2 regions of the Paeniglutamicibacter sp. ZC-3 genome follow, and region 1 is predicted to be linked to the other one. Evidence: riboswitches for the same ligand, from Rfam matches in the RefSeq annotation. Region 1 holds a riboswitch; the other holds the start of a gene.
The links. Region 1 has a riboswitch for S-adenosylmethionine ahead of OIU93_RS02680 (hypothetical protein). Riboswitches for the same ligand answer to the same signal wherever they lie in the genome.
Positions count from the first base shown of each region.

Region 2: it holds a riboswitch for S-adenosylmethionine, as region 1 does, so the genes downstream of both, OIU93_RS09395 (O-acetylhomoserine aminocarboxypropyltransferase/cysteine synthase family protein) here and OIU93_RS02680 (hypothetical protein) in region 1, are expected to answer to the same signal.

Region 1 is NZ_JAOYTG010000001.1:599,842-604,708, reverse strand. It holds gene OIU93_RS02690 (aminotransferase class I/II-fold pyridoxal phosphate-dependent enzyme) at 1-800, shown strand, start outside; gene OIU93_RS02685 (PDR/VanB family oxidoreductase) at 797-1,804, shown strand; gene OIU93_RS02680 (hypothetical protein) at 1,824-2,108, opposite strand; SAM riboswitch class IV at 2,131-2,263, opposite strand; gene OIU93_RS02675 (agmatine/peptidylarginine deiminase) at 2,373-3,401, opposite strand; gene OIU93_RS02670 (zinc-dependent alcohol dehydrogenase family protein) at 3,631-4,686, shown strand; gene OIU93_RS02665 (Nramp family divalent metal transporter) at 4,862-4,867, shown strand, end outside.
Region 2 is NZ_JAOYTG010000007.1:7,467-12,333, reverse strand. It holds gene OIU93_RS09405 (ferredoxin reductase) at 1-945, shown strand, start outside; gene OIU93_RS09400 (histidine phosphatase family protein) at 1,083-1,634, opposite strand; SAM riboswitch class I at 1,767-1,862, shown strand; gene OIU93_RS09395 (O-acetylhomoserine aminocarboxypropyltransferase/cysteine synthase family protein) at 2,028-3,401, shown strand; gene OIU93_RS09390 (CoA-binding protein) at 3,401-3,901, shown strand; gene OIU93_RS09385 (hypothetical protein) at 4,046-4,432, opposite strand; gene OIU93_RS09380 (carbon-nitrogen hydrolase family protein) at 4,635-4,867, opposite strand, start outside.

The DNA of each region.
Region 1 (4,867 bases):
GCTATGAGGCCTATCCGATCCTGGTCACGCTGGCAGGGGCCCGGGGCGTCCAGGTGCCGCTGGACGCGGCCCATCGCCACGACCCGGAGGCCATGCTCCGTGCCATCACCGAACGCACCGCGGTGGTGCTGCTGTGCAATCCCAACAACCCCACCGGAACGGTGCTGGGGATCAACGAAGTCGAATCCTTCCTCGCGAGGGTTCCGGGCCGGGTGCTCGTGGTGCTCGACGAGGCCTACATCGAGTTCTCCGAATCCAGTGGCGACACCCTGATGCTGCTGCCCAAGTACCCGAACCTGGTGATCCTGCGGACCTTCTCCAAGGCCCATGCCCTGGCCGGGGCGCGGGCCGGATACCTGCTGGGAGGGGAGGACATCGTCCGCGCCATTCGCAAGGTGGCCCCGCCCTTTGGGCTGAGCGCGGTGGCAGAGGCCGGCGCCGTGGCGGCCCTCGCCGACACCGACTACCTGCTCGGCACCGTGGCCGCGGTGGCGGGCGAACGCGAATTCCTGCACCGGAAACTGGAGGCCCGCGGTATTGGCGTCCCATGCAGCGGAGGCAACTTCCTCTGGATCCCGGAAGACGGCCGGCTGGCGACCGTCATCGAACGCGCGTGCGCCGCGCACGGGGTGTCGGTCCGGGCCTTCGACGGCGCGGGAGTGCGGGTGACCATTGGCCCGCGTCTGGCCTCCCTCGCAATCCTGGCCGCCTTGGACGAGCCGGCAGCGGCGCGGCCCCCTCAAACGCCGCAGACAGTACTCACCACCCACCCAATCCACAGCACTGGAGGTGCATCGTGATCAGCACAAGTGAAAAGCACATCATCGAGGAACCGGTGGCGACCAGCCAGACGAGCGAGGACGGGTTCTTCGTCGTGGACGTGGTGGACATCCGGCGGGAATCCGAATCGGTTCTCTCCCTGGGCATTGCCCGCCCGGACGGGCTCGCCCTGCCGGACTGGAGTCCGGGATCGCACATCGACGTCATGCTCCCCAACGGGCTGCTGCGCCAATACTCCCTGTGCTCCGCCCCCGGGGAGCCGCGCTGGCGGCTGGGGGTGTTGCGGGAGCCCGCCGGCCGCGGCGGATCCGCCTACATCCACGACCAACTGAAGCCCGGCGAGCAGCTGCGCGTCAGGAGCCCGCGCAACAATTTCGCGCTCGGGCCCGCACCCGAATACGTGTTCATCGCCGGGGGCATCGGCATCACGCCCATCCTGCCCATGCTGCGCGCGGCCGAGGCCTCCGGGGTGCCGTGGCGCCTTGTCTATCTGGGGCGCAGCCGCAGCTCCATGGCCTTCACCGGCGAACTGGCACAGTACGGCGAGAAGGTCCACGTGCACGCGGACGACGAATCCGGGCTCTATCCCCTGGGCGAGCTGCTCGGCGGCCCGGCGGCGGGATTCCACGCCTATGTGTGCGGCCCCGGCCCGCTGCTGGACTACATCGCCACGCTCACCACCGGTTGGCAGGACCCCGCACGGTTCCACTTTGAACGCTTTGTCGCCGACGCGGCCGCGAGCGCGCCTGCCGCGGGAGACCATGAATTCACCGTAGAGACGACCGAAGGCCTTCAGGTGCAGGTTCCGGTGGGCACCAGCATCCTCACCGCACTGGAAGAAGTCGGGGTGCAGGTGCTGAACTCCTGCCGGGAGGGCATCTGCGGGACCTGCGAGACCCCGGTGGTCGCGGGGGAGATCGACCACCGCGATTCGCTGCTCAGCGATCAGGAGCGGGAGGCCGGCGACACCATGATGATCTGCGTGTCGCGTTGCAAGGGCGGGCGCCTGGTGCTGGACATCTAGCACCAGGCCCGGCGGGGCGTCAGGCGCGCAGGCGGAAGAACGAGCTGCCGACCAGTTCGTGGGCCCCGGGCAGCAGGAGAACCAGCAGCTCGGGGTTGAACTGGACCTCGACGGGGCCGCGGCCGACCAATGCGGCCGAGAGCTTGTGCGGGGCCAGTGCCTCGAGCACCCACTCGTCGGGACCCGCGCCAATGTGCAGCAGGTCGGTGTCCGCGTCGAGGCGGAGCCAAGCAGTGATCCAGTCGCCGGTGAAGCGCGGAAGCGGGTTATCCGTGGGGGCGGAAGTCAGGGTGGGGCCGTACATGATGTGCACACGTCCTTGGGGTTCGTTGTCCTTGCCCTTTCGTGCGGGATGCGCGACAGGGCCGCTTCGTCATCCGAACCACCCACCGTGCAACTATGGGGTTGGCGTCTGTTTTAGTCGGAGCTATGCCTAGGCGGCAACCAGAACTCGTGAAGCTGATCCAACCCTACGGCGAAGCGGGGACACTTTGCCAGCGCGGGCGTGCGGGGAGCAACAAACGGTCATCTGTGACGGCGAGTGACCCTGCCTTCCCGAGAGGGGGGTTCATTTCACCGTCGGCATCGGCTCCTGCTGGGTGATGCAGTGGATGCCGCCGCCGCGGGCGAAGAGCTCGCGGGCATCAACGCCCACCACCTTGCGCCCCGGGTAGGCGTCGGCCAGGACGGCCAGGGCCTTTTCGTCGTTGGGGTCGTTGAAGGTGCAGGCCACCACCCCGTCGTTGACGACCAGGTGGTTGATGTAGCTGTAGTCCACGAACCCCTCGGTGTCGCGCAGCGTCGCAGGGGCAGGGACCTCGATCACGGTGAATTCGCGGCCCCTGGCGTCGGTGGCGCCGCGGAAGGACGCGGCGATTTCCCGGCTGGCCGCGTAGTCCGGGTGCTCGGGGTCCTCCTGCATGTGAACCAGCACGGTGCCGGGGGAGGGGATGGTCGCCACGATGTCCACATGTCCGCGGGTGCCGAATTCCTCGCTGTCGCGGGTCAGCCCGCGCGGGAGCCAATGTACCTTGGTGGCGCCCAGGGTGCGCGCGAACTCCTCCTCGACCTCGGCCTTGGTGATGCCGGGGTTGCGCCCGGGATCCAGCTGCACGGTCTCGGTGGCCAGCACCGTGCCCTGCCCGTCGACGTGGATGCCGCCGCCCTCGTTGACCAGGGTCGAGGCGATGCGGGGCGCGCCGGCCCACTCGGCCACGATGGCACCGATCTTCTCGTCCTTGTCCCAGGCAGCCCAGTCCTGGGCGCCCCAGCCGTTGAACACCCAGTCCACCGCGGCGAGCCCGCCGTGCTCGTCGGTAACGAAGGTCGGCCCGATGTCGCGCATCCAGGCGTCGTTGAGCTCGGCCGTGCGGACCTCGATGCGCTCATCGAGATAGCGTGCGGCAATTTCCACGTCGGCGGGGTCCACCACCATGACGACCGGGGCGAACCCGGCCACCGCGTGGGCGACGTTGGCCCAGGTCGAGCGAGCCGCGTGGGCCTCGGCCCCGGTGACGCCCAGCGTGTATCCCTCGTGGGGGAAGGCCATCCAGACGCGCTTCTGGGCCGAGGTCTCGGCGGGCATTGACCAACTCATGGTGTGTGCTCCTGCTTGGTAGGTGGTGCGCGATACGCCGGCGCCGGACAAGGTGCATGGGATGGCCATCACGCTAAATGAATATCGTTCATTTATTATGCTGGTTGACCGGAGCGTGCGCAAGGGGTGTGCGCCTCTCCGCGGGAAGCCAGCGCTGGTATCCGAGTAGCGGCAGCAGGCTGGGCATAGAGTGGAACCATTGCCGGCCCACCACTTTGCGGAGGAACACATGCGCGCCACCCTGATCCACGGACCGCGGGACATCCGCGTCGAAAACTGCCCCGAGCCGACATTGCTCGCCGACACCGACGCCATCGTGCGCGTCACCGCCTCGTGCGTCTGCGGCTCGGACCTCTGGCCCTATCGCGGGGTCAGCCAAACGCCCAGGCCCCGGCGCATCGGCCACGAGTTCATCGGCCGCATCGAGGCGGTCGGCGAAGGGGTTTCAACCCTGGCCGTGGGCGACTTCGTGGTGGCGCCCTGGGCCAATAGCTGCGGCGCCTGCCCTCCGTGCCGCGACGGCGTCCAGGTCGCTTGCGAACACCGGGCCCATTGGGGCGGGGTGGACGAGCACGGGCTGCCCGTGGACGGCGGGCAAGGCGAGATGGTGCGGGTGCCCAATGCCGAGGGCACGCTCGTCGCGGTCCCCGGGGTCACGGAGCCCGACCAAGCGCTGTCCAAGTCGCTGTTGGCGCTCTCGGACGTCATGGGCACCGGCCACCACGCAGCCCTCGGGGCCCGTGTCGAGCCTGGCCGGAGCGTGGTGGTGGTCGGTGACGGGGCCGTGGGTTTGTGCGGGGTGCTCGCGGCCAAGCGACTGGGCGCCACGCGCATCATCGCCATGTCCCGGCACTCGGACCGCGCGGCACTGGCCAGGGAGTTCGGGGCCACCGACATTGTCGCCGAGCGCGGCGCCGAGGCGGCGGCGAAGGTGCGCGAGCTGCTCGGGGGTGTGCTGGCGGACTCCGTGCTCGAATGCGTCGGCACCGCCGAATCCATGGACCAGGCGTTGCGCTGCACCCGGCCCGGCGGTGCCCTGGGCTTCGTGGGCGTCCCGCACGGGGATGACCCGCTGCCGATGTCAGTGCTGTTCTCCAAGAACATCTCAGTGGCTGGCGGGGCCGCCAGTACCCGCGCCTATCTTCCCGAACTGCTCGTCGACGTGCTGGAAGGGAGCATCAACCCGGGCCTGGTCTTCGACTCGGTCATGGATCTCGAGCAGGCTCCGGAGGCGTACAGGGCAATGGATGAGCGTCGGGCCATCAAGGTGATGCTCATTCCGTAATCTGGGGGCCGGAGCGGACGTAGATTTGTTTCCGAGGTGCGTGGCTAATATCATACTTATTGGTTCTCTCGGCGATCGTCAATTGAGGTCAATACCCGGCCGGCACAGGAGGCCGCCGGGGAACCCCCGATGATTTCGGCCTTTCAAGGCCGGTTGCACACCTCAAAGGAGCGGTATGTCT
Region 2 (4,867 bases), on a different contig from region 1:
CTGGCCGCGGGCTCCGGCATCACCCCGATCATGTCCATGCTGCGGACCATCCACTCGCTGCCCGGACAGGCCGACGTGGTGGTGCTCTATCACGGTGCCGCACCCGGAGGCTTCGCCTTCCACCAGGAACTGGGCTACATCGCCACCGTGGATTCGCGCGTCACCGTCCACTTCTCCCTGGGCGACCGCAGCGCGCCCGCGGACTGGGAAGGCCTCACCGGACGGCTGACCACCGCGATGCTGGACGAGGTGGCGCCAGATGCCAACGGACGCCAGGTCTATGCCTGCGGCCCCGAGGGCTACCTGAACAACGTGTCCGAACTGCTCGCCGCAGTCGGCGTCGACGACACCTCCATCCACATGGAATTCTTCTCCGGAGACTGCGAGACGACCCTGGAATACCAAGCGGAGGTCGCACTGGCTGAGGAGATTGCCGAGGAAATCGCGGAGGAAATCGCCGATTCCGCGGAGGACTACTACGAAAGCCAGCCTTCCGCCCTGGGCATGTACGAACCGGCCTACGACGACGAGGGCCCGCTGGAGGCCACGGGACTGCCGCTCCAGGCGGCCGATCCCGACTTTGCCGAACCAGACCCCGTCGATTCCGAGGTTCCGGCCGCCGAGGCAGAAACAGCGGAACCCTCCGCCCCCGACGTTTCGGCATTCGACACCGTCGGCACCGGAAGCCTCACCCTGTCCTTCATGCGCACCGGCATCAACGTGCGCATCGACCCCGAGGAGAAGATCCTCGGCATTGCCCAGCGAGCCGGAGTCAGGATCGGCGCCAACTGCCAGGAAGGCATGTGCGGCTCCTGCAAGATCGTGAAGCTTTCCGGTGATATTGAGATGAACCACCAAGGCGGGATCCGCGCACGGGAGATCGAGGCCGGCAAGTTCCTGCCGTGCTGCTCGACCGCGCGGACCGATCTGGTGATCGACGCCTAGCTGGCTGGTTCCAGGAGGTGACGTCGGAAGCATGGATGGCGGGCATGGAGGTCATCGGCCCTCCCGGCGCAAGGCCAGGGGGTCGTCAAGGACGTTCCAGCCATGCCAACGTGGTTCATGTTGGAGGGCGGAATTTCCTAGTGTGCGGCGGCGGACAGGTGCCGCTGCAGCAGGCTGATGTCCACTTCGACGATCTGGCCATTGCGCAGCGGTTTGGTTCGCACGCCTCCCTGCAGCTCATCAACAGTCAGTCGGATCAATGTCCCGTGGGCCACGGCAATGATGTTCTTGCCCTCGTAACGCAGCACCAGCTCACTGAGGGCGGAAATCCCGCGCTTCACCACGTCTTCCTCGGGCTCTGCCGAGTGCAGCAGGAGGTCGATCTCCTCGCGGGGCAGGTCGCGGACCACACGGCCTTCGGCATTGCCGTAGTGGCGTTCCTGGAGACCGCCCAATTTTTCGGTCAGCGTCAACCCCAGGTCATGCCCGATGAGTTCCGCCGTTTCCGCTGCGCGGCCAAGCGTCGATGAGACCAGTACATCCCAGTGGCGGGTTGCCAGTTCCCGGCCCGCGCCACGTGCCTGCTCACGTCCCAGCTCATTGAGCGGAATATCCGTCTGACCCTGAAGTCGACCTTCGGCATTCCATGCCGTTTCACCGTGACGGACCAAAACCAAGGTTGCACTCATGGCCACAAGCCTAACCCGGCAGGAACGCCGCCGGGATCCGGTGCAGATCCTTCGATTCCCATCCCCCCCGGACGCAACCTAAGCACACATTCTTTGGCTACAGGCAATTTTCTTGCCACAATGGATCCCAGACCCCCATCCCGAGCGGCCGAGAGATCTGGCTTTACGACGCCGCAGCAACCTTCCACACTCCGGTGGACAAGGTGCTACCGCCAGAAACGATGGAGAACGCACCAGCGATCTTGGGTGTCGATGCGCCCGCAGGGAAACCCCTCCCCTAGGGCACTTCGGCACCGCATTCATCCGGGAGAAGCACCACCCGCCCCACCACAGGCGAGGACAGTCCGCACCCAGGGCTGCCCCAGCCGTATACGCAAGGAGTCAGCCACCCTCATGGCCGAACACCAATTTGGATTCCGCACGCGCGCGCTGCACGCCGGCGGCACCCCTGACGCCGAGCACGGCTCGCGCGCCGTTCCGATCTACCAGACCACGTCGTTTGTCTTCAAGGATTCCGACGACGCCGCGAACCTCTTTGCGCTGCAAAAGTACGGCAACATCTACTCCCGCATCGGCAACCCGACGGTGGCGGCATTCGAGGAGCGCATCGCCTCCCTCGAAGGCGGCATCGGCGCGGTGGCCACCGGCTCGGGCATGGCAGCTGAATTCATCACCTTCGCCGCACTTGCAGGCGCCGGGGACCACATCGTGGCCTCCTCCAAGCTCTACGGCGGCACCATCACCCAGCTCGACGTGACGCTGCGTCGATTCGGGGTGTCGACGACCTTCATCGACTCCACGGATCCGGCCGAGTTCGCCGCCGCCATCCAGGAAAACACCAAGGCCGTCTACACCGAAGTCGTGGCCAACCCCTCCGGCGACGTCGCCGACCTCAGGGGCCTGGCCGAGGTCGCCCACGCCGCGGGCCTCCCGCTGGTTGTCGATTCGACCCTCACCCCTCCGTACCTGTTGCGCCCGATCGAGCACGGTGCCGACATCGTTATCCACTCCGCCACCAAGTTCCTCGGCGGCCACGGCACCACCCTCGGCGGCATCGTCGTGGAGGCCGGCACCTTCAACTGGGGCAATGGCAAGTTCCCCGCGATGACCGAGCCCGTGGCCTCCTACGGCAACGTCTCCTGGTGGGACAACTTCGGCGAGTACGGCTTCCTGACCAAGTTGCGCAGCGAGCAGCTGCGCGACATCGGACCGGCACTGCCGGCACAGTCCGCGTTCCAGCTGCTGCAGGGCGTCGAGACCTTGCCCCAGCGCATGGACTCGCACCTGGCCAATGCCAAGGCCGTGGCCGCATGGCTGGAGGCCGACCCGCGCATTTCCTACGTGAACTACGCAGGCCTGCCCTCCCACCCGCACTACGAGCGTGCCCAGGAGCTGTTGCCCCTGGGCGTCGGCTCCGTGTTCAGCTTCGGAGTCAAGGGCGGCCGCGCCGCCGGCAGTGCCTTCATCGAGGCATTGCAGCTGGCCAGCCACCTGGCCAACGTCGGGGACGTGCGCACCCTGGTGCTGCACCCGGCTTCCACCACCCACCAGCAGCTCTCCGCCGACCAGCTGGTTGCGGCAGGCGTTCCCGAGGACCTGATCCGCTTCTCGGTGGGACTGGAAGACATCGATGACATCCTCTGGGACCTGGACCAGGCCCTGACCGCTTCGCAGCTGGTGGCCGACGCCCCGGCCGAGGAAGCCTACGACGGGGCAGCCTGCTCCATCGACGCCGCCCGCGCGGCCGCCGTGACGGGAGCCAAGTAATGAGCAACGCCGTGGAAACCCGCACCTGGGAAGGCCCGAACGCAGCCGAACGCCTCGAGATCCTGCGCAACACCAAGTCGATCGCGATCGTGGGCGCTTCCAACAAGCCCTCGCGCGCCAGCTACTTCGTGGCGACCTACCTGTTGTCCTCCTCCAAGTACAAGGTCTACTTCGTCAACCCGGTGCTCGATGAGATCCTGGGCCAGCCGGTCTACAAGTCGCTGGCCGACCTGCCGGAGACACCGGACCTGGTGGAGGTCTTCCGCAAGCACGACGACCTGCCCGGCGTCCTGGACGAGTCGATCGCCGTGGGGGCCAAGACCCTGTGGCTGCAACTGGGTTCCTGGCACGAGGAGGTCGCGGCCAAGGCCGAGGCCAACGGCCTGAATGTGGTGATGGACCGGTGCGTGAAGATCGAACACGCACGCTTCCACGGCGGGCTGCGCCTGGCCGGGTTCAACACCGGCGTCATCTCCTCCAAGCGCCAGCTGCTCGCCTAGCAAGACAGTCTGCCCCATGCGAAGGGTCCGTGCCCGAAACCCCATGGTTTCCGGCACGGACCCTTCCCATTGGAGGGAACCCGCGGGACGGCCCGAGCGATTCCCGTAGGCAACCCGTCATTCAGGGGCGGCCCGTGGTTCTCATTACCACCCGGTGTCGTCCTCGTCGTCGGCCTCGGAAACCCCGAGGTCCGGCTGCTGGTTTGAATCGAACTCCGCCCAGGCCTCGGCAAAGCCGAGGATGTCCTCGAGCGCTTCTTCCTCGTCGTCGTCCAACAGTTCCAGGGCCTCGGGGGTGTCGAGGATGATTCCGATCGCCGAGGCAGGGTGTTCCTCGAAGTAGTCGATCGGTGAGTAGTCGGCGTTGAAGGTCATGTCCTTGCTCTGCCCATACAGTTCAATGAAGGCCCGCACAGCCTTCGGCACACGAGCCAGGTCCAGGCCGGACAATGAGTCGTTGTAGGCCTGCGCCGTTGCCTCGGCCCATTCCTCGATGATGGCTTCATTCATTTGCGTGTCGGTGGTGCCCACTGCCCTATCCTGCCTAATTGGAGTTACATCGAGCACCAATAGTAGTGGGCGGAACCCGAAGCGTACATGCCCAGAACTGTGAAATTCGTTGGGTCGCGGCCGGCGCTTCGGCGGCCGGGTTCAGGCTGCCCGCGGGAGACGCAAAGGGAGCCCGTGCGGGCGCCTGGACGGCACCCGCACGGGCTCCCGGGCATTCCTTTTCCTACAGCCTGCGGTTGGCCAGCACCGGCAGGAACTCGCGCACCTCGTCGATGCGCCGGCGCGTGACATCGGTCGTCACCAAGCCCTCGGCATCGTCGCCCAGGTACTCGATCGGCACACCCATGGGATCCAGGATCGCCGAGTGGCCGATGGTGTGGCTCGAGCTGGTTCCGGCGGCCGCGACCCACACCGTGTTCTCGATCGCGCGTGCCCGCAACAGGGTTTCCCAGTGCT